One region of the Pseudoalteromonas sp. M58 genome, then DNA from elsewhere that is predicted to be linked to it. Evidence: predicted binding sites of a transcription regulator. Region 1 holds the regulator's gene; the other holds the start of a gene.
The links. The regulator NrdR, encoded in region 1, represses ribonucleotide reductase genes. The targets are predictions, from matches to a motif close to AAACACNANATNTNGTGTTT.
Positions count from the first base shown of each region.

Region 2: the regulator NrdR is predicted to act here: its motif matches at 12,913-12,932, upstream of nrdA (class 1a ribonucleoside-diphosphate reductase subunit alpha).

Region 1 is NZ_CP152390.1:772,251-787,330, forward strand. Features, by position in the region: gene AAGD16_RS03570 (ATP-binding protein) at 1-1,138, opposite strand, end outside; gene AAGD16_RS03575 (response regulator) at 1,515-1,883, shown strand; gene thrA (bifunctional aspartate kinase/homoserine dehydrogenase I) at 2,114-4,531, shown strand; gene thrB (homoserine kinase) at 4,541-5,476, shown strand; gene thrC (threonine synthase) at 5,488-6,771, shown strand; gene glyA (serine hydroxymethyltransferase) at 7,040-8,296, shown strand; gene nrdR (transcriptional regulator NrdR) at 8,404-8,853, shown strand; gene ribD (bifunctional diaminohydroxyphosphoribosylaminopyrimidine deaminase/5-amino-6-(5-phosphoribosylamino)uracil reductase RibD) at 8,856-9,983, shown strand; gene AAGD16_RS03610 (riboflavin synthase) at 10,008-10,661, shown strand; gene ribBA (bifunctional 3,4-dihydroxy-2-butanone-4-phosphate synthase/GTP cyclohydrolase II) at 10,690-11,802, shown strand; gene ribE (6,7-dimethyl-8-ribityllumazine synthase) at 11,896-12,360, shown strand; gene nusB (transcription antitermination factor NusB) at 12,376-12,789, shown strand; gene thiL (thiamine-phosphate kinase) at 12,874-13,848, shown strand; gene AAGD16_RS03635 (phosphatidylglycerophosphatase A) at 13,845-14,330, shown strand; gene AAGD16_RS03640 (ligand-binding sensor domain-containing diguanylate cyclase) at 14,362-15,080, shown strand, end outside.
Region 2 is NZ_CP152390.1:1,594,728-1,609,807, reverse strand. Features, by position in the region: gene AAGD16_RS07385 (S1 RNA-binding domain-containing protein) at 1-280, shown strand, start outside; gene AAGD16_RS07380 (hypothetical protein) at 336-710, opposite strand; gene pyrF (orotidine-5'-phosphate decarboxylase) at 801-1,505, opposite strand; gene lapB (lipopolysaccharide assembly protein LapB) at 1,539-2,675, opposite strand; gene AAGD16_RS07365 (lipopolysaccharide assembly protein LapA domain-containing protein) at 2,678-2,959, opposite strand; gene ihfB (integration host factor subunit beta) at 2,981-3,268, opposite strand; gene rpsA (30S ribosomal protein S1) at 3,336-5,003, opposite strand; gene cmk ((d)CMP kinase) at 5,099-5,809, opposite strand; gene aroA (3-phosphoshikimate 1-carboxyvinyltransferase) at 5,917-7,194, opposite strand; gene serC (3-phosphoserine/phosphohydroxythreonine transaminase) at 7,194-8,276, opposite strand; gene gyrA (DNA topoisomerase (ATP-hydrolyzing) subunit A) at 8,375-11,074, opposite strand; gene ubiG (bifunctional 2-polyprenyl-6-hydroxyphenol methylase/3-demethylubiquinol 3-O-methyltransferase UbiG) at 11,253-11,963, shown strand; gene AAGD16_RS07325 (HAD family hydrolase) at 11,963-12,643, shown strand; gene nrdA (class 1a ribonucleoside-diphosphate reductase subunit alpha) at 13,055-15,080, shown strand, end outside.

The DNA of each region.
Region 1 (15,080 bases):
TATTTTTATACGCAGTTTCTATTTCGGTTAATCGCTCTTGTAAAAAAGAGGTGGCAGTAACGCCAATACCAATAGGGGTATTAATTTCATGAGTGATCCCCGCCACTAAGCCGCCTAATACCGCCATTTTTTCTGAGCCAACCAGTTGCTCTTGCGCAAAGCTTAATTCATCGAGCGAGCTTTGCAGCTGAGTTTGCTTGCTTAACAGTTCTTGTTCGGTTTGCTTTCGTAAATCGACTTCTTCTGTTAATACTGCTTTTTGTCGCTCTAGTTCATATTTTTGTTGCTGCAGATCGATCATTGCTTGGCTTAAATTTGATGTTTTACGCGCAACATCCTGTTCAAGTTGTAAGTTTTGTTGGTCCAGTTTTTGATTGCTTTCAATTAGGTCATGCTGAGTTTGTTTTAACTCTTTTTTATACTCAACAACCTTCGAAATCAGATTGTTAAAAGAGCGTTCCATTACTTTAAGCTCGTTATTTTCATCGGTGACTATTTTAACCTGTTGACCATCAAGCTCTTCTAACTCAAGGTATTCAATTTGCTCGGTTAATTGAGTAAGGGGCTCGGTGAGTAACTTTCTAAATGCAATTAAAAATAAGATGATTAAAAAGGTTGTTTTAATCATGGCATTACCAATCAAAAAGTAGATAGAGAGCATAATGCGACTAAAAATTACATCGCGACTAGAAAATAAAGTAACATCGCCTACTTGCGTTGCTCGTCCTGAAAACTCAAAAATAAGTGGGAATGTATAGCCAAATAAACCGGCTTTGGTGTCCTCTACCATGACATCTTCTTGCACAAGTTGCTGGCTGTAAAGATTGTGAATATTTAGCGCGCGGCCTAATTGAGAAATAATAGCGCCATTATCGTCACGAATAATAACCCCCTCAACCATAGGTATATCGAGTAATCCTTCGGCGGTTGTGGTGGTTTGCTTTATATTTAGCTCCCAAATTGCTCGGGTTAAACTTCTACCAAAGGTCTTTTGTAATGTGCCAAGTTCATCGCGTATGTAATCTTTAGTATTGACGTACTCTGCGAAAATTTGCCCGCAGGTCACCACAAAGGTCAGTATAAAATAAACTGATAAAACCCGAGTGAGTAACTTTGTTGAAAGACTTTTTTGCGGCATGGGAGGCTTATATTTCCTTAAATTATTCAACTGTTAATGTACGCTTATAAACATTAGTTAATAAATGATTAAAAATAAACATATATTTTATAATATTGCTATTTAGCGTTGTTAAATAAGCAATCATTCTGTTCTATATGCATTGGGTTTCTATTTGAGTACCGTTTGTTTGGATAGGCTGTTTTTTACTTGGAAATAGTTAATTTACTAATTTGTATTGTGCAATTAAGCATTTTATTGATAACGTTTATAAAAGTTACAATAAATAATCTGCTCGTTGCTAATTTGGTTATAATTTTGACTGTTGCGGATTGGGCAACCAACTAATTTTACAGTGGGTTTAGGTGTTTTGTATGAGTTTAATTAATGAGTCATTATGATGCGTTTTTCTATTTTAGTCTGTGATGATTCCACCGTTGCTCGCAAACAGGTAATGCGCTGTTTAAAAGAATGTATTGATGCCGATATTCAGCAAGCAACTAACGGTAAAGAGGCATTGGAGCAATTGCGTCAAAGGCATTTCGATCTCCTGTGTCTTGATTTAACCATGCCTGAAGTTGATGGTATTGAAGTACTTGAGCAAATCAAAATTTCTAAAATAGAGTCTTATGTATTAGTGATCTCTGCTGATATCCAACAAAAAATGCAAGCACGTGTCGCGCAACTAGGCGCAATCGATTTTATTCATAAGCCAATTAATAAAACGCAACTGAGTACAGTTTTGCATAAGTTTGGCATTTATTAATAAATTTCATGATGAAAAAGACTGTTTTATCTGCTAATTTAGGGTTGACAGAATAGCCTTTGTTAAGGCAGTCTTAAGCTTATGAAAACATTTAGTCTTGTAACGACCATTATTATTACAACCACCATTCTTACTGGATAGTGGCATAGGTCGGTGCAACAAATTTAAAGGCCTGTGTTCACTTAGAACACAGGCCTTTTTTCGTTTTATGGAATGAGGAAACATAAAAAATGCGCGTATTAAAATTTGGCGGCTCATCGCTCGCTGATTTTGCCTGTTTAGAGCAAGTTGCTGCACTCGCTAAGGCACAATTAAAAGATGAAATGTTGCTGGTACTGTCAGCCCCAGGAGGCATGACTGACTCGTTAGTTAATTTAGCTAGTACTGCAGAGCAGGGGCATGACTTTAGCGAACAATGGCATTCACTGACTAGCCGATGCAACATGCTCAAAGCAGCGGTAGAGGAAAAGCAAGGAGCAGTTCAAAACTGGCCTGACTTTAACGAACTTAAAAATAAGCTTGATGGTATTGCACTGATAAAGTGCTGCCCTGATAAGGTCAGAGCATTCATTATTAGCTTTGGTGAGCGTGTTAGCGTATCGCTAATGCAAAGTCTATTAGCCGATCATAACGCGCATTATTTACAAGCAACAGATTGTATTGTTTCAACCGGCGGATACATAGACGCAGAAGCGGATTTAGTGGCCAGTAAAGCACGTTTTCAAGCCGTGTTAAAAGAATCCCCTGCGACGGTTTATATTATGCCGGGCTTTACCGCAAGTAATGATGAAGGGGAGCTCACAACGCTTGGTCGTAATGGGTCTGACTACTCGGCGGCGATTGCTGCGGCGTGTTTAGAGGCGCAAGTGTGTCAAATTTGGACTGACGTTGATGGTGTATACAGCGCCGATCCGCGTTATATCAAAAAAGCCACTAAGGTTGATTTCCTGTCTTATAAAGAAGCGATGGAACTTTCTTATTTTGGCGCTAAAGTATTGCACCCTAAAACTATCCTACCGTGTGCAAAAGCAGGGGTGCCATGCGAAATTAAAAACACTCATAACCCAGATGCGCAAGGCTCACTAATTAGTAACGATACGGTATCTGATGAACCAGTAAAAGCACTCTCAAGCCTACAAAATTTAGCTATGCTGACCGTTTCAGGCCCAGGCATGAAAGGTAAAGTGGGCATGGCATCGAAAGTATTTAATGCATTGGCGCATGATAACGTGTCAATTGTACTCATTACCCAGTCATCATGTGAATTTAGCATTAGCTTTTGTGTACATGAAAGCGATTTAAATCTAGCGTTAAGTGCGTTGCAAGTAGCCTTTGATTTAGAGTCAAAAGCGGGGCTCATTGAGCCGGTAAATGTGCAACGTAATTTAGCAATAGTAACGTTAGTCGGTGATAACATGCGTGCCCACAAGGGTTTAGCGGCTAAGTTTTTTGCATCGCTTGCACAAGCGCAAGTAAACATTGTTGCCATAGCGCAAGATTCAACAGAAAGTGCTATTTCAGCCGTTATTGACGGTGAATTATGTAATGACGCGGTTAAAATTTGCCATGAAAACTTCTTTACTCATGTGCCTTCAATTGATGTGTTTTTATTGGGCTGTGGCTTAGTCGGCCAAGAGCTAATTAACCAACTTGAGCGTCAACAAGCATGGCTTGAAAAGCGTAATATTAAATTAAACCTATATGGTGTTGCCAACTCTCGTCAATTACACCTTGATGGTGAGGGGATTGCGTTTGATGATTGGCAGCAAAAACTGGCGCAGTCAGAGCAAGCGTTTGATTTAAAATTGGTCGAGCAGTTTGTTAAGCAAAATCATTTAGTTAATCCAGTGCTAGTTGACTGTACTTCATCAGATGCCTTGGCTGCACAATATGTAGATTTTTTAAATGCAGGTTTTCATGTCGTGGCTGCCAATAAAAAAGCCACCACGAGCTCATATACGTATTACCAAGATTTAATTGCAGCAACACATAAAAATAATCGTAAGTTTTTATACGAAACTAACGTAGGTGCAGGTTTACCTGTAATCGATAATTTGCAATCGTTGTTTGGTGCAGGTGATGAGTTACTTGAGTTTAGTGGTATTTTATCAGGTTCGCTTTCATACATGTTTGGTGCACTAGAAGATGGTTTATCACTTTCTGAAGCAACAATTAAAGCCAAAGAAAGCGGGTTTACAGAGCCCGATCCGCGCGATGACTTATCGGGAACTGACGTAGCACGTAAATTACTGATCATTGCACGCGAAGCCGGTATGAAATTAGAGCTTAGCGATATTGAAGTGGAGTCGGTTTTACCGCCAGGTTTTGCCCAAGGTGACAATGTTGAGCAGTTTATGGCGAAATTACCTAGCTTAGATGCTGGTTTTAACGACCGTGTTCAAAGTGCAGCAAGTGAAGGTAAAGTACTTCGCTATGTAGGCACAATTAAAAATGGTCACTGTAAGGTCGGAATCGAAGCGGTAGATTCATCACATGCATTGAATGTTATTCGTGATGGTGAAAATGCGCTGGCTATTTTAAGCCAATACTACCAACCGCGTCCGTTTGTAATTCGTGGTTATGGGGCTGGCTCTGCAGTAACGGCTGCGGGTGTATTTGCAGACATATTAAAAACATTATCTCGCTAGGAGTCAGTCATGATTGAAGTATATGCTCCGGCGTCTATTGGTAATTTTGCCGTTGGCTTTGATGCGCTGGGCGCCGCACTTGCGCCCATTGATGGCGGTTTATTGGGTGATGTGGCGGTTGTTAGTGCCGCATCGAGTGATGAATTTATTTGTACAGGCGACTATGCACATAAGCTACCTAGTGATGCGCAAGAAAATTTAGCGTATCAGTGTTTAGTGCACTTTAGAGCGCATGTTGCGCCTGATATGCCTGCGGTAAAGCTCGAACTTAGGAAAAATTTGCCGATTGGTTCGGGATTAGGCTCAAGTGCTTGCTCTGTGGTGGCGACATTTGCAGCACTGGATAAATTTGCCAAAACTAATTTAAGCCAAGTAGAGCTCATTGAGCTTATGGCAGATTTTGAAGCCGTTGTAAGTGGGGGGCGCCATTACGATAACATCACACCGTGTTATTTAGGTGGCTTACAGTTAACCGGTGATTTAATTCCTGATAAATCTATTGCTTTACCTATTGATGAAAGCTGGTATTACGTTGCCGCATTTCCGGGTTTTTCGCTCAATACTGCAAAGGCACGCTCTGTTTTACCAAAAGAGCTCAGCATGCATGCGGGGGTTGAATTTGCTCAGCGTTTATCGGCGTTTAGTAGCTTACTGTTAACAGGGCGTTTTGATGATGCATTAAGCATTATGAAAGACGAAATAGCAGAGCCATACCGTGCGCCACTTATAAGCGGCTTTAGTGATGCCAAAGCAAGCTTACCAGCACTGGGTGCTGAAGTTGTGAGTATTTCAGGCGCAGGGCCGACCTTGTTTAGTGTATGTAAAACACTTGAAGCGGCAGAGCAATGCGCGCAGTGGCTAGAGGAAAATTACATCAACGAGCAAGGCTTTTGCCATATTTGTAAATTAGATAACGACGGCACGCGTCAATTAAATGTTTTATAGGATAAAGAGTCATGCAATTACATAATTTAAAAGAATATTCACAAAAAGTGTCGTTTGTTGAAGCTGTAAAAACAGGACTAGGGCGTAATCAAGGTGTGTTTTTTCCAGAGTCGTTAGCGCCATTAAGTGATGTTGATGCATTACTAGATATGGACTTTGTTACTCGCAGCGGCAAAATTTTATCGCACCTTATTGGTGACGAGCTACCAAGTGATACTGTTGCCCAGATGGTTAAGAATGCGTTTAACTTTCCGGTTAAGCTGGTGGAAGTTGAAGATAATACCTATTGCTTAGAGTTATTTCACGGCCCAACACTGGCATTTAAAGATTTTGGTGGCCGTTTTATGGCCGAGTGCTTGGCGCAATTTAATCAAGGTGAAAAAGTCACTATTTTAACTGCAACATCGGGTGATACCGGGGCTGCCGTAGCGCATGCTTTTTATAACAAACCAAATATTGATGTCGTTATTTTATACCCTAAAGGTAAAATTTCATTAGCGCAGCAAAAGTTATTTACAACGCTTGGTGACAACATTCACTGTTATGCGATTGAGGGTAGTTTTGATGATTGCCAAGAGTTGGTTAAAAAATCATTTTTAGATGAAGAGCTAAAATCGAAGTTAGGTTTAAACTCAGCAAATTCAATTAACATTAGCCGTTTAGTCGCGCAGGTATGTTATTACTTTGAAGCCATTGCACAGCTGCCAAAAGAAAAGCGTGCTACAGCGCATATTTCAGTACCGAGTGGTAACTTTGGTAATGTGTGTGCGGCTATGATTGGCGCGGTTATTGGTATGCCTGTAGGTAAACTAAGCGCGACTACAAACCAAAACGACACAGTACCGCGCTTTATGCTTGATAAAAATTGGACGCCTAATGCGACAATTGAATCGCTTTCAAATGCAATGGATGTGAGTAAACCTAATAACTGGCCACGTGTGCAATCAATGTTAGATAATAACTGGTTTAGTTATGATAACTTTTATTCGGTGAGTGTTGATGAACAGCAAACACAAACAGTGATGAAAAAAATTCAACAGCTTGGCTATATTGCAGAGCCTCACACCGCAATTGCTTACCAAGGTCTTGTAGAAAATAAGGCGGCAGATGCTGTGGGGGTTTTTTTAGCGACTGCGCATCCGGCCAAATTTAAAGACAGCGTTGAGGATATCCTTAATGTTGAATTAGATATGCCAAAGCCGTTAGCTGATGCATTAGCAAAACCGTGTTTAGCCACTGATATGCACAACGATTATGCTGTTTTGCGTACAGAATTGTTTAAAAAGCTTGCCTAAAAAAGGCCGATAATAAAAGCGGCTTAGGCCGCTTTTTTTGTTTGTTTATGCATCGCTTTAGACATAACGCATAAGCTATATAAATGTAGTAAATAAAATTCATTTAAAATTGTTATTAGTTTATAAAAAAATATCATCATCAAAATGCTGTGAAATAGTTTCAATCCCTGTTTAAATATCCTCAACTTAAGAGCGTAGGCAAAACGTCGTTTTAAGCGTACAATAAAGCCTCTAAAAAATACCCATACACGTTGCCCAGGAGACCCCAATGTTAGAACGTAGCATGAATATTTCGGACTTTGATCCAGAGTTATTTGACGCGATGAGCAAAGAAACATCACGTCAGGAAGAGCATATTGAGTTAATTGCATCTGAAAACTACTGTAGCCCACGCGTACTTGAAGCGCAGGGTTCTCAGCTGACTAACAAATACGCTGAAGGTTACCCGGGCAAACGTTACTACGGTGGCTGTGAGCACGTAGACGTGGTTGAGCAACTTGCTATTGACCGCGCAAATGAATTATTTGGTACAGATTACGCAAACGTACAGCCTCATGCCGGTTCACAAGCGAATGCTGCTGTTTTCCAAGCTCTTTTAAGCCCACTTGATACTGTATTAGGCATGAGCCTAGCGCACGGTGGTCATTTAACGCACGGCTCACACGTTAACTTCTCTGGTAAAACATACAACGCAATTCAGTATGGCCTTAACGAAGAAACTGGCGAAATTGATTACGCACAAGTTGAAGCGTTAGCACTTGAGCACAAACCAAAAATGATTATTGCGGGTTTCTCTGCTTATTCAGGTATTGTTGACTGGGCTAAGTTCCGTGAAATTGCAGACAAAGTAGGTGCATACTTATTTGTTGATATGGCGCACGTTGCAGGTTTAATTGCTGCGGGTGTTTACCCAAGCCCGGTGCCATTTGCTCACGTTGTAACAACCACAACACACAAAACATTAGCGGGTCCTCGCGGTGGTTTAATCATTTCTGCGTGTGGCGATGAAGAAATTTACAAAAAGCTAAACAGCGCTGTTTTCCCAGGTGGCCAAGGTGGTCCTTTATGTCATGTTATTGCTGCTAAAGCGGTCGCATTTAAAGAAGCACTTCAACCTGAGTTTAAAACATACCAAGCACAAGTTGTTAAAAATGCACAAGCAATGGTTGCCGTATTACAAGAGCGCGGCTACAAAGTAGTATCGGGTAAAACTGACAACCACTTATTCTTACTTGATTTAATCGATAAAGATATCACAGGTAAAGATGCAGATGCTGCCCTAGGTAATGCGAATATCACGGTTAACAAAAACTCAGTACCGAACGATCCACGTTCACCATTTGTTACTTCTGGTTTGCGTATTGGTTCACCAGCAATCACTCGTCGTGGCTTTAAAGAAGCAGAGTCAAAAGAGTTAGCGGGCTGGATCTGTGACGTACTAGACAACATCGAAGATGAGTCAGTACAAGCGCAAGTAAAAGAAAAAGTGAAAGCAATTTGTGCAAAATTACCTGTTTACGCTTAATCCAAGAGTAAAATAGTAATTTAGATCACAACTGCACACATTTTTGTTATGATAATGGCCGCTATAATAGCGGCCATTTTTTGTTTTTAAAACGGAAACACACAGTTATGCATTGCCCATTTTGCACCGCCAAAGATACTAAAGTTATTGATTCTCGCCTTGTCGGCGGGGGACACCAAGTACGTAGACGTCGTGAATGTAATGAGTGCCACGAACGATTTACCACCTTTGAAGGGGCTGAATTAGTGATGCCACGGGTCATCAAGCAAGATGGCAGCCGCGAACCGTTTAATGAAGATAAGTTACTAAATGGCTTAACTCGCGCCCTCGAAAAACGCCCCGTAAGCACTGAGCAAGTTGACGAAGTGGTTAATATTATTAAGTCGCAGCTGCGAGCCACTGGCGAACGCGAAGTGTCTAGCCATTTGGTGGGTGAGTGCATTATGGAAGCGCTTAAAAAGTTAGATAAAGTGGCCTATGTAAGATTTGCCTCTGTATATCGCTCGTTTGAAGATATACGCGAATTTGGTGAAGAAATAGCCCGCTTAGGGGAATAGTAATGACCAAGCAAAGTTCGTTTTCAGAGGATGATAAACGCTACATGGCTCGCGCTATTGAACTGGCAAAAAAAGGGCGCTTTACGACAACCCCTAATCCTAATGTTGGCTGCGTACTCGTAAAAAACAATAAAGTAATAGGTGAAGGGTTTCATCAGTTAGCGGGCCAAGGTCATGCAGAGGTAAACGCACTGGCTATGGCTGGCGAAAATGCCAAAGGCGCAACCGCTTATGTAACCCTAGAGCCTTGCAGTCATTATGGTCGAACACCGCCTTGTGCTGAAGGGCTAAAAGTAGCCGGTGTTAAAAAAGTGATTGCCGCAATGGTTGACAGCAACCCGCAAGTTGCAGGCAAAGGTCTGAAAATTTTAGCGGATGCTGGTATAGAAGTTGCTCACGGATTACTTGAAGCGCAAGCTCGCGCATTAAACCTTGGGTTTTTTAAGCGCATGGAGCAGGGGTTACCCTTTGTGACTTGCAAAATGGCCGCCAGTATTGATGGTAAAACGGCGCTTAAAAACGGCCAAAGTAAATGGATAACAGGCCCCGCTGCGCGCCAAGATGTGCAACTATACCGAGCACAAAACTGTGCAATTTTAACCGGTGCCGATACGGTATTAATGGATGATGCAAAATTAAATGTGCGCCCAGAAGAGTTACCGTATTCTTTACCAACTGATTTACCACTGCGCCAACCGGTTCGCGTTGTTATTGACTCACAAAATAGACTTACCCCTGATCTTGCCTTATTTTCAATTCAAAGTGAGGTGATAATATTTACCACCAAGGTTGATAAATCGCATCAGTGGCCTCATTTTGTTAAACAGATTGAAGTACCTGAAAATAATAATAAAGTAGATTTACTGGCCGTGTTAAACACGCTAGCCCAATTGCAGTTTAATAATGTGTGGCTAGAGGCCGGAGCAACACTGGCTGGCAAAATGACAGAACTTGATTTAATTGATGAGTTTGTTTTTTACATTGCTCCTAAATTAATGGGCAGCGATGCTAAAAGTTTACTAAATTTCCCAGAGTTAATGAGTATGCAAAATACCATTAATTTAACTTTTAATGAGTGTGTGCCAATCGGTGATGATTTACGTATCACAGCACTAAAAAAAGCTCATTAATCATTTTATATAAAGAGTAGCACTATGTTTACTGGAATAGTTGAAGCGACAGGTAAAATTGCGTTATTACAAAAAAAACAAGGTGATTTAGCTATTCGTATCCAAAGTAAAAACCTTGATATGAGTGATGTTAAGTTAGGTGACAGTATTGCAACTAATGGTGTCTGCCTGACGGTTGTTGATAAGCATATTGACGGCTTTAGTGCTGACTTATCAAATGAAACGATTAGCTTAACAGGGTTTGCACATTACGCATTAGGGCAAACCGTTAATCTAGAAAAGGCGATGCAACCTGTTTCGCGCCTCGGTGGTCATTTAGTGTCTGGCCATGTAGATGGTATTGCCACTATCACAGCAATTAATGCCAATGCGCGAGCAACAGAATATTGGTTAGCCACCGATGAAAATTTAATGAAATACATTCCTTACAAAGGGTCGGTTTGTATTGATGGTATTAGCCTGACGGTTAATGCTGTTGAAGGTAATAAATTTAAACTGACGATTGTGCCCCACACCAGCGGGCAAACGACCATAGCTGATTTTCAAGTCGGTACCAAAGTGAATTTAGAGGTCGACCAAATAGCACGTTATTTAGAGCGCCTAGTTAGAGGGGCTGAGCAGCCTAAGGGTTCAGATATTTCGATGAGCTTACTCGCTAAAGCGGGCTTTATAAAATAACGACATTGACAACTTATACGAGCAACTTATGAATTTAAACAGCGCACAAGAAATAATTGATGACATTAAAGCCGGTAAAATGGTTATTTTAATGGATGATGAAGACAGAGAAAATGAAGGCGATTTAATTATTGCTGCTGAACACATTAGTGCAGAAGCCATTAACTTTATGGCGACTCATGGCCGTGGACTAATTTGTTTAACTATGACTCAAGAGCGTTGCTCGCAGCTTGATTTACCATTAATGGTAAAAAATAATGGTGCCGCATTCTCAACTAATTTCACTATGTCGATTGAAGCATCAAAAGGGGTTACCACAGGTATTTCTGCAGCGGATCGTGCTCGTACTGTTCAAGCTGCCATTGCTAAAGGCGCAGTACCAAGTGATATTGTACAGCCTGGGCATATTTTCCCTATTATGGCGCAACCTGGCGGCGTATTAACGCGCGCAGGGCACACTGAAGCTGGCTGTGATTTAGCGCGTTTAGCGGGGCTTGAGCCGTCATCAGTGATTGTAGAAATTCTAAATGAAGATGGCACCATGGCGCGCCGCCCTGATTTAGAAGTATTTGCTAAGCAACATGATATTAAAATTGGCACCATTGCTGATTTAATCGAATACCGTAACTTAAATGAAACCACTATTGAGCAAGTTGCAAAATGTAAATTGCCAACTGAGCATGGCGAATTTGACTTAGTAACTTACAAAGACACCATTGACGGGCAGCTGCACTATGCATTGCTTAAAGGTGAAATAAAACAACAAGAACCAACGTTAGTGCGAGTGCACTTACAAAGTACCTTTAACGATATTTTACTCTCTGATCGTAATGCTGATCGTAGTTGGGGATTATCGCAAGCAATGGCGTATATAGCTGAGCATAATGGCGCTTTAGTCATCTTAGGTAAGCAAGAAAGCACTGAAGAGTTAGAAGCCACAGTAAAAGCATTTGCCGCAGCTGATGCGGGTGAAAATGTGACGCCACGTAAATTTCAAGGTACTTCGCGCACCGTAGGTGTGGGTTCGCAAATTCTGGCTGATTTAGGTATTCAAAAAATGCGTTTGATGAGTTTACCTAAAAAATACCATGCATTATCAGGGTTCCATTTAGAAGTGGTTGACTACGTAGAGCCACAATAATTACGCGCTAGGTTATTATTTTATTTATGTGGTATAATGCGCATCAATTTTTGCGCAACCGAAATCGCTTAAACTTATTTTTAGGGTTATCAAATGAAAATTATTGAAGGTAATAAATACGCTCCAGGCAAAAAGTTTGCCATTGTCATTTCTCGTTTTAATGACTTTATTGGTAGTAGCTTGCTTGCAGGTGCTGTTGATGAGCTAAAACGTACTGGTGGAGTATCAGAAGACGATATTACCGTGATTTACGTACCCGGTGCGGTTGAATTACCTTTAGCAGCGAAACGCGTTGCAGCAAAAAAAGAATATGATGCAATTATCGCCTTAGGTGTAGTGATCAGAGGGGGCACGCCTCACTTTGATCTCGTCGCTGGCGAGTCAAATAAAGGGCTTGCACAAGTATCGCTTGAGTATGATATCCCGGTTGCATTTGGCGTATTAACCACTGAAAGCATTGAGCAAGCAATTGAGCGCGCAGGTACCAAAATGGGTAACAAAGGCGGCGAAGCTGCTTTAGGTGCGCTTGAAATGGTTAATGTGTTAGATAAAATTTAAGTTTAAGGAATTTTTGTGAAACCAGCAGCAAGACGTAAAGCACGTATCTTAGCACTTCAAGCCGTGTATTCATGGCAATTAAGCGGCAATGCAATTGCCGATATCGAACAACAAATGTTGATCGAAAACGATGTGACTAAAATTGATGTTGAATATTTTAAAGATTTAGCGCGTGGAGTTGCCGTAAATCATAAGCAACTAGACGAAGCTGTATCGCCTCATTTAACTCGTCCATTTGATGAATTAGACGAAGTTGAACGTGCAATCTTACGTTTAAGCAGCTACGAGCTTAAATTTCGTGAAGATGTTCCTTACAAAGTGGCTATCAATGAAAGCATTGAATTAGCGAAAATGTTTGGCGCTGAAGATAGCCATAAATTTGTAAACGGTGTACTTGATAAAGCTGTAAAACAGTTACGCAAGTCATAACAACTTAAGCTGCATATTAATTTCAGTGAGTTGTTATAAATAACCGTTAAAAAGGAGAGCCGGCATAGGTCGGCTTTTTTGTGTATGAAGGAATTTGAATTAATTAATCACTACTTTAAAGGTCGCGGTATCACTCGTCGCGATGTTAATTTAGGGATTGGAGACGACTGTGCGCTTGTCACAGTACCAGCAAACTGTCAGCTTGCTGTAACAACAGATACCTTAGTTGCTGGGGTGCATTTTTTTCATGATATCTCTCCTCGCGCATTAGGGCATCGAGCTCTGGCAGTAAATTTAAGTGATTTAGCTGCCATGGGTGCAGAGCCTACATGGGTATCGGTTGCACTCACGTTGCCAAGTATCGATCCACAATGGATTGCAGAGCTGACTGACGGCATGCATGAAATTGCTGAGTACTTTAATGTACAAATTATTGGTGGCGATACGACTCAAGGCCCACTCAGTATTACTATTTGTGCAAAAGGCACGGTTCCTGAAGGTAAAGCACTGCGTCGAAGTGGCGCAAAAGTGGGCGACTGGATTTTTGTAACCGGACCGCTAGGTGATGCTGGTTTGGCAATTGAGTCAAAAAAACAAGGTTTGCCAGTTGCACCTGAACATTTAAAGCATATTAATAAATGTTTAAACTTTCCAACGCCACGCGTGGCCGCCGGACAAGCTTTGCGTGGCTTAGCGTCATCAGCTATTGATATTTCAGACGGTTTACTTGCTGATTTAGGTCACATTTTGGATTTGTCACAGGTCAGTGCAACAATCAATATTGAAAATGTACCTACTTCTGATGCGATGCAAGCGAGTCTTGATTTTGAGCAACAGCTTCCTTTTATACTCAACTATGGCGATGACTATGAACTACTTTACACTGTCCCAGACAGTAATAAGAGTATGCTCGATATTAAGTTGCGCCAATACGGTGTAGAAGCAACCTGTATCGGCCAAATCAAAAGTGGTGACGGGAATATAGAATTATTACACCAAGGTGAAAAGTTTGTTTTTGAGCACAAAGGCTTTGAGCACTTTTCCAAGGAGCAGGTTTGAATAAAAACCGATTATTTAATTTAAAACGCCCACATCAATTTTTTGGTTTGGGTTTTGGTACAGGGCTTGCGCCTAAAGCCCCTGGTACATTTGGTACTTTAGCGGCGTTACCATTTATTTTTATTACCATGCATTTTCCGTTATGGTTACAAATTGTATTTGCGGTGGTGATCAGTATATTTGGTATTTGGGCATGTGGAAAAACAGCTGATGACCTTCAAGTTCATGATCATCCAGCTATTGTTTGGGATGAAGTCGCTGGTTACTATATAACGATGATTGGTGCAGCACTGAATTGGCAAACATTATTAGTGGGCTTTTTACTATTTCGCTTTTTTGATATAGCAAAGCCAGGGCCGATTCGTATACTTGATAAACGTGCTCATGGTGGGTTTGGTATTATGGCCGATGATGTACTTGCAGGTATTTTTTCGCTTATTTGTTTGCAAGCATTGATAAAAGTAGGTTTACTACCCTTTTAATTTATTATTTGTTTAACTAGGTGGCAGCACTATGATGCGATTTTTATTGGTTTGTGTACTCTTGATGTGTGCCATGCCAAGTACGGCTTCAATTACTGATTACGTAGTTAAACAATGGAACATTAAAGACGGACTTCCCTCACAATCCCTCAAAAGTGTGGTGCAAGATAACCAAGGCTACATGTGGCTTGGTACGCAATTCGGATTAAGCCGATTTGATGGTAACACTTTTACTAATTACAACACTCAAAATAGTCTGTTTTTACCCAGCAATGGCATCAATAAATTACTGATTGATGGCCAAGGACTATTATGGATAGGCACGAAAAACGGCCTCGTTGTTATAGACCCAGAAAAGCTAACCGCACAAGAGTTTAATATTAAAGGCCCTGTTAGAGATATTCTTGAAGACTCTAAAGGCAGTATTTGGATAGCAGCTAATGGGCTTTATTACATAGACAGAGGCCAGATAGAGCTGCGCGACCAGCTAAACAATCCGAGCCCTATCGTAAATGCCACTGCGATCACCCAAATAGTAGGGTCAGTCAGTAAAATGGCGCTCTCACCAGAGGGAATTTGGCTGGTTAACGATCGTAATTTATTGCGCTTGACGCAAAGCGCGTCTGATTTTTCTAAATTGCGCTTAGAGCTTACCGCTAAAGTGGCCTTGCCTGATCGTTTAGCACAAACAATTGTTCACGACTTATCCTTTTTAAATGGCAATTTATATCTTGCTTCTGAGCTAGGCGC
Region 2 (15,080 bases), 820 kb from region 1:
TGGTCAAAAGCTAAAAGGATTTATTCAAAAAGTACGTGAAGACGGAAAAATTGACGTCATACTTGAAAAACCAGGCATGGGTAAAGTAAGCGAGCTTGGTGAAAAAATAATGGAAAAACTAAAGGATGAGGGTGGCATATTAGCCATAGGCGATAAGTCTGAACCTGAATTAATTAAAAAAGTGTTTTCGACCAGCAAAGCAAATTACAAAAAAGCCATTGGCGGTTTATTTAAACAAGGCTTAATTGATATTGAAGCTAAGTCTATTCGTTTAAAATAATTAAATAAAAAGCCACTTAAGTTTTAAACCTAAGTGGCTTTTTAGTATCTGAAATTTATAACCTAATATTTTTATAAGGTAAGGTACAGCGAGAATATTCATTTGAGTATTCAATTAATTCTTTTTTAGAATCTAGATTTAACGGCGCTAGCCTAAAAACTTTTTCTGTACACTCATTTTGCATTTCATCATGTGTCGCAACACAGTCTCTGCTGCTAACATCTATTCCTGCTAACACACCTTCATTGGTGTAACACAGATGCTGGGCATAATTTTGAGCAATTTTTTTAAACTTGAATAAATCAACGGGGTAACCAGATACCAAGTCAGTAACGTTTGAAACATCATCATACATTTTAGTTGAAAAAACATATTTATTAACAGCAAAGCCACTAATGATAATTACAACTAAAAATATTATTATACGCAAAGCAAATCCCTCACTGCACACCCATAATTTAAATGTAGCACAAAGAAAAGCAGTTGTAAGGAACTGCTCTCAATTATGCTAATTTTTAATTTAAGCTATTGATTCATTTACATCATTTAGTACTTTTACAGGGTTTTGTGCCTGAGTGATCGGACGCCCAATCACTAAATAGTCACTACCCGCTTCAATCGCTTCTTTAGGTGTCATAATACGTTTTTGATCGCCTGCATCACTTCCCGCTGGGCGAATACCTGGCGTAACTAATTTAAACTCTTTCCCTAAAGCAGCCTTTAAACTTTGCGCTTCTTGCGCGGAACAAACAACACCGTCAAGTCCTGCTTGCTTTGTTAATTTAGCTAAATGCATAACTTGCTCTTGGGGTGATTTAGTTATACCTAAACGCTCAAGTTCAGCTTCGTCCATGCTGGTTAATACAGTTACCGCAATCAGTAATGGCGCTTTGTCGCCAAACTGCTCGAGTGCTTGTTTAGCTTTATGCATCATTTCATAACCGCCCGATGCATGTACATTGACCATCCATACACCCATTTTAGCCGCAGCAGTCACCGCTTTAGCAACGGTGTTTGGAATATCGTGAAACTTTAAATCTAAAAATACATCAAAACCTAAATCGACCAATTCTTTAACAAATGCAGGACCAAAATAAGTAAACATTTCTTTGCCCACTTTTAATCGACAGGTATCTGGTGATAACTGTTTTACAAATGCTAAAGCAGTTTGCTGATCATCATAATCAAGCGCGATAAGAATTTTTTTTGATTTTTCGAAAGACATAACTATCCTACTAGTGAGCGAAAAGTATAAAGATTAAAATCCGTCTAAGCCTCTGCTAGGCACAATGGTTTCCCAGTGTTTACATGAAGGGCAATTCCAATAAATGGTGTAGCTAGTAAAGCCACAATGCTGACATTGAAAGTCAGGTTTAGTGGCAATGTAAGAAGTAACAAGTTTATCGATTTGATTAAGCACATCTTTTGTATTTTTATTTTCTGTACTCATTAACTGTAATAAAAAACTAAAGCCACGAATAGTGGGTTGACGTTTTAAATTATCAGTTAAAAATTCAAAGGCTTGTTCAGTGTGTCCTTGCTCAAGCAAGGCTTGGCAATGCTGTATTTTTATCATCACTCCACCCTTTTCTAGTAACTCAGTAATGAGTTCATGAAATTGGTGAGTTAATTTTAATTGCTTATAGCTGTGAGCTAACTTTTCAATAAACAATGGCGCAAAAAAAGTAAATTGGCAGATTAATTCTCGCCAATAGTAAATTGCTTTGACGTAATCTTCTTTGGTATAAGCTGACAGTCCAAGCTCATATAAAGGCCTAATTGTTTTAAAGTTTAAGCTAATGGCTTTACGCATAAGTTGTGGGTTATTACTGGCAATGGCATACTCACAGTAAAAATTAGCGATGGCTTTAAAGTGTTGTTCTTTTGAAAAAAGCTCAGTATGCGCTTCAAACATATTAATGCCTTTTTGCCATTCACGGGTTTGTGAATATAAAGAAATTATCGGATCGAGTGCATCTACATGGCTATTTTTTACCAGCCATATTAAATGTTCTTCTGCGCTGTCTAATAAGCCAGCCATAATATAATCTTCGGCTAGTTCTAAACGGCTATTAGCGGCTTGTTTTTCGTTAAGACTTGGGTGTTTTAGCAGCAGTTCATGAATTTTTATTGCGCGGTCAAGCTCACCACGGCGGCGAAACATGGTGGCTAAAGTAGAATAATGTTCAACAGAGTCAGCAGCTACTTCGAGCAAATTAATTAAATGCTCAAGCCCCTGATCTTCTTCTCTGTCCAGTAAAAACTTTAAGCCTTTACTGTATTCAGAAGTAATTTGACGGTTAAACTGATGAGCCTGATTTTTTGCACTGTTTTTCCCCATGATCCAACCATAACCGGCAGCAACGGGAAGCAGTAAAAACAACAGCTCAATCATAATTAGGTGTCTTTGTTGGCAATACGCTTTTTATTATCTTTTTCAGGCGTTAATTGCTTTTTTAAACGGTAATTTTGCCACTTTAATTGCGTGAACAATTTAAAACTCACAAAACAACCCACTACAACACCTAGCAAAAAGCAGATACTTATTATAACGGCTAAAGGTAATGTATTACTGGCTATTATGTAGTTAATTTGTGTTAATTGTGGGTTTTGAGAACCCAATACAAATGCACCAATTAAAAAAAGTGCCGCCAGAATAATTTTTAATACCTTGAACAAGTAACTACTCCAATAAGTTTACTAAGCAATGCTCTCGTTTACACGGTCACGTAGTTCTTTGCCTGGTTTAAAATGAGGTACATGCTTACCATCTAACTCTACAGTTTCACCTGTTTTAGGGTTACGGCCTGTACGAGGCGCACGGTAATGCAAAGAGAAACTTCCAAAACCTCGGATCTCAATACGATCTGAAGAAGATAATGAGCCGGCCATTTGTTCAAGAATTTCTTTAACAGCGTTCTCAACATCTTTCACAGGAATATGTGAATGTTGTTCAGCAAGTGTTTCTATCAGTTCTGACTTAGTCATAGCGTTTCCTTAAAAAGAAATAGTGGAAGGGCATAAACTGCCCTTCCAATTAAAAGACTATAATTAATTAGTCTTTTTGTGCATTTGCGAAAGCAGCTGCCATTGCGTTTTCAAACACTGGCTCTTCTTTCTTAAGCTTCTCTAGTACTTCTTTCTCTTCTGCTTCGAAAAGAGCTTTAACAGATAAGCTTAAAGTGCGGTTCTTACGATCAACACCAACGTATTTAACTTCAATCTCGTCGCCTACAGAAACAACAGTAGTTGCATCTTCAACGCGCTCTTGAGCGATATCAGCTACACGGATGTAACCTTCAACGCCTTCGATAAGTTCAACAGTTGCGCCTTTCGCATCAACTTCAGTCACTTTACCTTTAACAATAGCACCTTTTTTGTTTGCATCAAGGTAGTTATTGAATGGGTCAGCTTCGATTTGCTTAACACCTAGAGAGATACGTTCACGCTCTGGGTCAACTTGCAATACGATAGCAGTGATTTCGTCGCCTTTCTTGAATTCACGTACAGCTTCTTCGCCAGGTGTATTCCAAGAAATGTCTGAAAGGTGTACAAGACCATCAATACCACCGTCAAGACCGATAAAGATACCGAAGTCAGTGATTGATTTGATCTTACCAGTAACTTGGTCGCCTTTGTTTTGTAGACGAGCAAATTCCTGCCAAGGATTAGCAATACATTGCTTAAGACCAAGAGAAATACGACGACGTTCTTCGTCGATTTCAAGAACCATAACTTCAACAGTGTCACCTAATGATACAACTTTTGAAGGGTGGATGTTCTTGTTAGTCCAATCCATTTCAGAAACGTGTACTAGACCTTCAACGCCTTCTTCGATTTCTACGAAGCAACCGTAATCAGTAAGGTTAGTTACACGGCCAGAAAGTTTAGAACCTTCTGGGTAACGACCAGCGATAGCTGCCCATGGATCTTCGCCAAGCTGTTTAAGGCCTAGAGATACACGAGTTTTATCTTTGTCGAATTTAAGAACTTTAACTGCGATTTCGTCGCCAACATTAACGATTTCTGAAGGGTGCTTAACACGCTTCCACGCCATATCAGTAATGTGTAGTAGACCATCAACACCACCAAGGTCAACGAATGCACCGTAGTCAGTAAGGTTCTTAACGATACCTTTAACTTCTTGACCTTCAACAAGGTTAGCAAGAAGCTCTTCACGTTCTTGTGAGTTTTCTGATTCGATAACTGCACGACGTGAAACAACAACGTTGTTACGTTTTTGATCAAGCTTGATTACTTTAAATTCAAGCTCTTTGCCTTCAAGGTGAGTTGTGTCACGTACTGGACGAACATCAACAAGTGAACCAGGTAGGAAAGCACGGATTGAATCAACTTCAACAGTGAAACCGCCTTTAACTTTACCGTTGATAACACCAGTAACAGTCTCTTGCTCTTCACATGCTTTCTCAAGACGGATCCACGCTTCGTGACGCTTCGCTTTCTCACGAGAAAGGATAGTTTCACCAAAACCGTCTTCGATTGCATCTAGTGCAACATCTACTTCGTCGCCAACAGCAACTTCTAGTTCACCAGCAGCATTTTTGAACTGCTCTGCAGGGATAGCACTTTCTGATTTAAGACCAGCATCTACAAGTACAATGTTGTTCTCGATTGAGATTACTGTACCTTTAACGATAGAGCCTTGCTCTGCTTCAAAACCCTTTAAGCTTTCTTCAAATAACTGCGCAAAATTTTCTGACATACGAATATACGTCTCATATATTAATACCAATAAGCAACCATGCTGCATGGGGTTGTTAAAATAGCACTGGCATCCTGCTGGTGCATAAAATGTATTTAGCTTCGTTTAGGAAGCTTACCTTCTGAGATGCTCGCATCTAATAAAGTTATAACTTTATCAAAGACTTGCTGTGCGTTGAGTTCGCTAGTATCAAGCTCAATCGCATCCTCTGCAGGTACAAGCGGCGCAACGGCACGATTCATATCGCGATCGTCACGTGCTTGAATGTCCTGTAATAGACCACTTAGTGTAACATCAAGCCCGCGCTCATTCAACTCAACAAAACGTCTGCGAGCACGTTCTTCTGCACTTGCGGTTAGAAATATCTTTAATGGCGCATCTGGAAATACCACAGTGCCCATATCGCGGCCATCGGCAATTAAACCGTTTTCTGTTCTAAACGCACGCTGGCGGCGAAGCAACGCTTCTCGAACACGCGGCAATGCGGCCACTTTCGACGCTGCAGCACCCACTTCTTCATTTCGAATAGTGGTTGTAACATCTTCGCCTTCTAAAATAATCTTTCCTGCATTAGTGTCACTGTCTATCAAAAACTGCACATCAAGATTTGCAGCTAGTGGGACAAGTGCTTCTTCGTTATCTAACGCAATTTGGTGATGAAGTGCTGCAAGTGATAGTACGCGATAAATTGCTCCGCTATCTAACACATCCCAGCCTAATTTTTCAGCCAATAGGCGACAAACAGTTCCTTTACCAGAACCACTTGGGCCATCTACGGTGATTACGGGCATTAATAACGCCGGCATTTAAAACCTCCTTCAATGCACACCAAAATAAACCGCCACATTATACGCCAATTAATAAAGATTATCCGCTTTTAGTATGTAACTTTTTATAAATACTTATAAATAGCCTATTTACTGACAGATGCTAACACTTTGAAAAATGTTGGGAATGTCTTATAAGTACAGGCCGGATCGTTAATCGTTATGGGCTTACCCCCTACTGCCACCATTGCAAAGCACATTGCAATACGGTGGTCGTCATAGGTATCAATCGCCACATCGTTAAAGTGTTTTGGCGGTGTTATTTCGATGAAATCTTCACCTTCAACTACCTCTGCACCGACTTTACGCAGCTCTGTCGCCATTGCATGTAAGCGATCAGTTTCTTTTACGCGCCAGTTATAAATATTACGAATAGCGGTTGGACCATCTGCAAATAACGCCACTGTTGCAAGGGTCATCGCCGCATCAGGAATAGCATTGGCATCGATATCAACACCTTTTAATTCACCTTTACGTACCACTAAGCGCTCGTCATACCAATCAATTTTGGCACCAACCTGCTCCATCACTTTAGCAAAGCCAATATCACCTTGAACTGATTTAGCGCCAACGCCTTTAATTTCTATTTCGCCACCGGCAATTGCTGCAGCAGCAATAAAATAAGAAGCCGATGAAGCATCACCTTCAACCATTATGCGCTCAACCGCTTGGTATTGCTGAGCACCTTTAACGAAGAACGTGGTGTAATTATCATGCTCAACAGTTACACCAAAGCGCGCCATCACATCCAGCGTAATATCAATATAAGGCTTAGAGACTAAGGTACCTTTAATTTTAATGTGTGTATCGCCTTTAAATAACGGCGCAGCCATGAGCAGCGCCGTTAAAAATTGACTTGAAATACTGCCGTCAATTTCGACTTCACCGCCGGCTATTTGCCCACCGATAATTTTAAGTGGTGGGTAATCTTTATTTTTTAAATAACTAACATCACCCCCGAGCGCTTGTAAAGCATCAACTAAATGCCCTATAGGGCGCTCTTCCATGCGCGGCTCACCAATTAACTCATACTCACCAGCAATCGCACTCAGTACTGCCGTTAATGGCCGATACGCTGTACCTGCATTACCTAAAAACAACGGCTCAGTTGGCGTATTAAACACGCCACTCACACCCTCTACGGTCGCTACGGTGCGCTCAGTATTAAGCGTTACATTAACGCCCAAGTGCTTTAACGCACCCAACATATGGCGAATATCGTCGCTGTCGAGTAAGTTTTCAACAACCGTGGTGCCGTTAGATAATGCTGCTAATAATAAAATTCGGTTTGATAAACTCTTTGAGCCCGGTAATGTCACACTGCCATTCACTTGTGAAATAGGGGCTAAGGAAAGTTGCTCCATTAACTATTCTCCTTGGCGAAGTTAGCCATAAAGTCAACTAAGGCTTGTACACCTTCCAATGGCATCGCGTTATAAATACTGGCGCGCATCCCGCCAACAATACGATGACCTTCAAGCGCTAACAAGCCCGCTTCTTTTGACTCTTTAACAAACTTATCATTTAAGCTTTCATCAACCAGCCAAAAAGGCACATTCATACGTGAACGGCAATGCTTCGCTACTTTATTGGTATAAAAATCTGAACCATCAATAAAATCATAAAGCAGCTGCGCTTTGGCAATATTATGAGCTTCCATGGCTTTTACACCCCCGGTTTGCTCAAGCCATGCAAATACTTCTGCCGCTAAATACCAAGCAAAAGTCGGTGGGGTGTTAAACATGCTGCCTTGTTTTGCTTCAAGGGCGTAATCTAAAATACCCGGCTTGGCGAGCCCTTCACGCTCAAGTAGCGTTTTGCGAACAATCACAATAGCAATGCCCGACGGACCGATATTTTTTTGTGCACCCGCGTAGATTAAATCAAATTTATTAACGTCAATTTCGCGCGATAAAATAGTCGACGACATATCGGCCACAATCGGCGCCGTTGGATGACTGGGTACATCAAATATTTCAAGGCCGTCTACGGTTTCATTCGGGCAATAGTGAATGTAAGCCGCATCAGCAGGTAAAACCCAATCGGCTACCTGCTTAATAGAAAACAGGCCGTTATCATCATTGCGCACATCAACAGCGTGTGTATTTGTAAACTTATCGGCTTCGCTGGTTGCACTTTTTGACCAAACGCCATTTTCACAATAAACTGCTTTTTTACCGTTAACATGAAGGTTTAAAGGTACGGCACTGAATTGACCTCGACCACCACCGTGCATAAATAGCACTTCAAACTCGTCACTTATATTCATTAAACGACGCAGGCTGGCTTCACATTTAGCGGTTAATGCTAAAAATTCATGACTACGATGACTTATTTCCATCACCGATACACCAAGACCTTGCCAGTTTAAAAACTCTTTTTGCGCTTTTTGCATAACAGCCGGTGGTAACATTGCAGGGCCTGCACAAAAATTATATATACTCATTACCTTTTCCTCATTCCAGTAATTTAACTTGAATTAAACTAATTTAATTTTTTTCAACCACATAAAAAAAGCGGCCAAGGCCGCTTTTTTCAATCTAATTATTCTGAAGGAGGATTGTCATCCGCCACTTCATCAATAACTGTATCTACTGTTTCAACGTCTTCGATATCAACCAAGTCACTTTCAGTCACTTCAATTTCTTCTATACGTTGTAAACCAACTACTTGCTCTTCGTCAATAGTTCTGATCAAAATAACACCTTGAGTGTTACGTCCAACCGTAGAAACTTCATTAACGCGAGTACGCACTAAGGTACCACGATTCGAAATAATCATTATTTCGTCGTTGTCATCAACCTGTACAGCACCAACAACAGCACCGTTACGCTCACTCACTTTGATTGATACAACACCTTGAGTTGCACGACTCTTAGATGGGTAATCTTCAAGTTGGGTACGCTTGCCGTAGCCATTTTCTGTCACTGTTAATATTGCACCATCATTCTTTGGTACAATAAGTGATACAACACGCTGATCGTCTGGCATCTTAATACCACGAACACCCGTTGCAGTACGGCCCATAGGACGTACACCTTTGAAACGGATTTCAGGTTTGCCTTCTTCGTCTAGTACTGGGTTACCATTTTCATCAACGACAGCCGTTTCTTCAGCTTCTTTAAAGCGAACAACTTTACCCGCATCAGTGAACAACATAATTTCGTTGCTGCCATCGGTAATATCAACACCGATTAAGCTATCACCTTCGTTTAAGTTAACCGCAATAATACCGCTTGCACGTTGACGACTGTATGCCGTTAATGGCGTCTTCTTAACCGTACCAAATGCTGTCGCCATAAAGATGTACTTATCATCTTCATAATCGCGTACTGGCAAGATTGCAGTAATACGTTCATCTGCTTCAAGTGGTAATAAGTTAACAATTGGCTTACCGCGCGCTGCACGACTGGCAAGTGGCAACTGGTATACTTTAAGCCAATATAAACGACCCGCTGTAGAGAAACAAAGAATAGTATCGTGCGTATTGGCAACCAATAAACGTTCAATGAAATCTTCATCTTTCATCTTAGTTGCTGATTTACCTTTACCACCACGACGCTGCGCTTCGTAATCAGTTAATGCTTGATACTTAACGTACCCTTCATGTGAAAGCGTAACAACTACGTTTTCTTCGTTGATTAAATCTTCAAGGCTAATATCGTGTGCTGCAGCATTTATTTCAGTGCGGCGCTCATCACCATATTGCTCTTTAATTTCAACGAGCTCATCACGAATAACTTCCATTAAACGCTCTGGATTTGCCAAAATGAATAATAACTCAGCAATCAACTCAAGTAATGATTGATATTCGGTAAGAATTTTTTCGTGTTCAAGACCAGTAAGTTTATGTAAACGTAAGTCTAATATTGCTTGAGCTTGTTGCTCAGAAATATAGTACTGACCATCACGAATACCAAGCTCGCTTGCTAACCAATCTGGGCGTGCCACGTTGTCTTCGCCTGCTTTATCAAGCATGGCTTTAACATTACCTAATTCCCATGGACGCGCTGTTAATGCAACTTTTGCTTCAGCAGGTGTTGGCGACTTACGGATAAGTTCGATAATTGGGTCAATGTTAGCCAGTGCAATCGCTAAACCTTCTAGCGTATGCGCACGGTCGCGGGCTTTGCGTAAATCAAATACCGTACGACGGGTAACAACTTCACGGCGGTGAATAATAAACTCTTCAAGCATTTCTTTTAAGTTGAAACACTTAGGTTGGTTATTAATTAACGCAACCATATTCATACCAAACACAGTTTGCAACTGAGTTTGTGCATAAAGGTTGTTTAAAATAACTTCACCTACGTCACCACGTTTGATCTCGATAACGATACGCATACCGTCTTTATCTGATTCATCACGTAATGCGCTGATCCCTTCAATTTTTTTATCTTTAACTAGCTCGGCGATTTTTTCAATCAAACGTGCTTTGTTAACTTGGTAAGGGATTTCATGAACAATAATGGTTTCGCGACCCGTCTTTTCATCGGTTTCGATGTCAGCACGCGCACGCATGTACACTTTACCACGACCGGTTTGATAAGCTTGTTCAATGCCTTTTTTACCGTTAATAATCGCCGCAGTTGGGAAATCAGGCCCAGGAATGTAATCCATTAACTCCGTAATGGTCAATTCAGGGTTTTGAATAAGCGCTAAACAGCCATTCACGACTTCTGTTAAGTTATGTGGCGGAATATTTGTTGCCATACCAACCGCAATACCCGATGAACCATTAACTAACAGGTTAGGTATTTTAGTGGGTAACACATCAGGAATTTGCTCTGTGCCATCGTAGTTAGGCACAAAATCAACCGTTTCTTTTTCAAGATCGGCTAATAATTCGTGCGACATTTTTGCCATACGTACTTCTGTATAACGCATTGCCGCTGCAGAATCACCATCAACCGAACCAAAGTTACCCTGACCATCTACTAGCATGTAACGCAGTGAGAATGGCTGAGCCATACGTACGATGGTGTCATAAACTGCACTGTCGCCGTGTGGGTGGTATTTACCGATTACGTCACCGACCACACGGGCCGATTTTTTGTAAGGCTTGTTCCAGTCATTACTAAGCTCGTTCATTGCAAACAAAACGCGGCGGTGAACAGGTTTTAAACCGTCACGTACGTCTGGTAATGCACGTCCTACAATTACACTCATGGCGTAATCTAAGTAGGAGTTTTTTAACTCGTCTTCAATATTGACTGGCAGAATTTCATTGGCGAGATCAGTCATTTGATATCACATTCCTTCAGTATCAGCTCTTAACAACCCAGTATTAGGTATTAAGAGTGTTTGTTATTATTTCTAAGTAACCATGCTATCACAATTAATTTTAATTTACAGGCGCAAAACTTTGCGATTTATCAATTTAGGCCTATATAATGGCCTCAGATTGACGAGGAAGTATTTTATGACCGAACATCAAAATGTAGATAACGCAGAAATAGCAAAGTTTGAAGCCATCGCAGAACGTTGGTGGGATTTAGAAGGCGAATTTAAGCCGCTTCACGAAATTAATCCATTACGATTAGATTTCATCGCAGACAAAACCAAAGGATTATTTGATAAAGAAACCCTAGATGTAGGATGTGGTGGTGGCATTTTAAGTCACAGCATGGCGCGAATGGGCGCAAACGTAACAGGCATCGATATGGGCCAAGAGCCTTTAACCGTAGCTAAGTTACACAGCTTAGAAACAAGTGTCCCCGTTGAGTATATAAAAGTACCTGCAGAGCAGTTTGCAGATGAGCACCCTGAGCGCTTTGATGTGATCACTTGTATGGAAATGTTAGAGCACGTCCCCGACCCTGCTTCTATTATTCATGCGGTGGCTAAATTAGCAAAACCTGGGGCTGATGTTTTTTTCTCTACTCTTAATAAAACCCCAAAAGCTTACTTATACGCTATTGTCGGTGCAGAAAAACTGTTAAAAATGGTCCCAGAGGGTACCCATGACCATAAAAAGTTTATTAAACCTGCACAATTAATTGCATGGGCAGAGCAAGCTGGCTTAAAAGTACGTGCCAGTGCTGGTTTAAGTTACAACCCGCTTTCTAAGCAATACACAATGAATGATGATGTAAGCGTAAATTATATGCTGCATTTTGAGAAGTTAGCGTAATGGCAAGCTCTCAAACCCCCATTGTCCCAATGGAATATCAAGCATTGCTGTTTGACTTAGATGGCACTTTACTCGATACCGCTGATGATTTAGGCGCCGCACTAAACACCGTGCTGCAAAATCATCAACAGCCCCAAGTGGGCAGTGATATATATCGCCCCGCGGCTTCAAACGGTGCTGCCGCTTTATTGGCTGCTGGTTTTAAAGAAAGCTGGGCACAACAGCCGCAAGAGCAACTTTTACATGAGCTAGTCACGCAATACGCTGCCAATATTGCCACCCATACTCGATGTTTTGTAGGAATAGAGCAATTACTAATCGCACTTGATAACAAAGCAATACCCTGGGGAATTATGACTAATAAGCCCGGATTTTTAACTGATCCTTTAGTCAAGGCGATTCCTGCATTAAAAAATGCACGTATTGTGATAAGCGGTGATACCTTAGCTGAATCTAAGCCCTCACCCCTTCCTTTACTGTATTGCGCTGAGCAAATGAGTGTTGATCCTTCGCGTTGCTTATATATAGGTGATGCGCAGCGTGACATTCAAGCAGGTAAAGCAGCCAATATGCACACCGCAACCGCACTATGGGGATATGTACCGAGTGTTGACGAGGCATTGGCTTGGAATGCGGATTTTAATTGGCACAGTCCTATAGATGCATTTAACCACATATAGTGCCATGTTAATTAATAAACACTACATATTGTGATTGTGTTAGTTTTTACGCAAAGCTTGATGATAAAAAAAGCAGACAAAATTTATTTTAAAAAAGCGTAAATTTAATCTTTCCTTAGTTGATTTTTACAAATTTCAACTTAACCGATTGATCAAAGGTTAATGCCTACTAACACAATTACGTTATCCCAACGTTATCCACAATGAGAGCGGTTTCTGTCCCTTGCAAAAGATACCAGACCACACTATCTTGTGATCTCTAATTTGAACAACACCAGATATTGTGGCTAAATGTTATTCAATTAAATTCACCAAACCGGTGAAAATAACAATAAACGAATAGGCACTGCGCTTTTTTAGGTGCACGCATTGGTCAAAAATATTTAATTCCCAAGGAATACAGGCAAAGCTATGAACCAACAGTTATCTGTAAGCAAACGTGACGGTCGTAAAGAGCCACTCGATCTTGATAAGATCCATCGCGTTATTGAATGGGCCGCCGAAGGTTTAAATAACGTTTCGGTTTCACAAGTTGAACTTAAATCGCATATTCAATTTTATGACGGTATTCGTACTAAAGACATCCACGAAACGATTATTAAAGCCGCTGCGGATCAGATCTCAAAAGAATCACCTGATTATCAGTATCTTGCTGCTCGTTTAGCTGTATTCCATTTACGTAAAAAAGCCTATGGCCAGTTTGAGCCACCGCGTCTTTTTGACCATGTTACTAACATGGTTGAACAAAAACGTTACGATGCACATTTACTCGTTGATTACACAGAGCAAGAATTAGATGAGCTAGATGCGTACTTAGATCATTCTCGCGATCTTAACTTTAGCTACGCAGCAGTAAAACAGCTTGAAGGTAAATACCTAGTTCAAAACCGTGTAACGGGTGAAATTTACGAAAGCGCGCAGTTTTTATATATTTTAGTGGCTGCAAGCTTATTCTCTGATTACCCTCGTGATACACGTATTGATTACATTAAACGTTTTTATGATGCGGTTTCATTATTTAAAATTTCTTTACCTACGCCAATTATGTCGGGCGTACGTACGCCAACACGCCAGTTTAGCTCATGCGTACTTATTGAGTGTGGCGATAGCCTAGACTCAATTAACGCTACATCATCAGCGATTGTTAAATACGTTTCTCAACGTGCTGGTATTGGTATTAATGCAGGTCGTATTCGTGCACTAGGTAGCCCTATTCGTAACGGTGAAGCGTATCACACTGGCTGTATTCCGTTTTATAAGCACTTTCAAACAGCGGTTAAAAGCTGTTCGCAAGGCGGTGTACGTGGTGGCGCAGCAACCCTTTTCTACCCGCTTTGGCATTTAGAAGTTGAAAACTTATTAGTGCTTAAAAACAACCGTGGCGTTGATGATAACCGCGTACGTCACTTAGATTACGGCGTACAGTTTAATAAACTCATGTACTCACGTTTAATTAAAGACGATTACATTACGTTATTCAGCCCCTCTGATGTGCCTGGCCTTTACGATGCATTTTTTGAAGATCAAGACGAGTTTGACGCGCTATATGTAAAATATGAGCAAGACGAGTCAATTCGTAAAAAACGAATTAAAGCAATTGAGCTGTTCTCTATGTTTGCTCAAGAACGTGCTAGCACGGGTCGTATTTACTTACAAAACGTTGACCACTGTAATACACACAGTCCGTTTATCTCAAAAGTGGCTCCGATCCGTCAATCTAACTTATGTTTAGAAATTGCGTTACCAACTAAGCCTCTTAGCAACGTGAATGATGAAGAAGGTGAAATTGCACTTTGTACATTATCTGCGTTTAACTTAGGCGCGATTGAGTCTTTAGATGAACTAGAAGAGTTAGCTGAGCTTGCAGTACGCGCACTTGATAACCTACTTGATTTCCAAGACTACCCAGTACCTGCAGCTAAAAATGCAACTATGGGACGTCGTACGCTAGGCATAGGCGTTATTAACTACGCATACTACCTAGCTAAAAACGGTAAGCGTTATTCAGATGGCAGCGCAAATGCGCTTACGCACAAAACATTTGAAGCGATTCAGTACTACCTAATGAAAGCGTCTAATGAGCTGGCAAAAGAACGTGGTGCCTGTCCTAAATTTAACGAAACAACGTACTCACAAGGTATTATGCCAACGGATACGTACAAGCGTGATTTAGATAAAATTTGTGATGAACCACTTCATCTTGATTGGGATACGTTACGTGCCAGCATTAAAGAGCACGGTATGCGTAACTCAACACTGAGCGCATTAATGCCATCAGAAACATCATCGCAAATATCTAATGCAACCAATGGCATTGAGCCACCGCGTGGCCATATTAGTGTTAAAGCAAGTAAAGACGGTATTTTAAAACAAGTTGTCCCTGAGTACGAACGCCTCAAAGATAGCTATGAGCTACTGTGGGATATCCCATCTAACG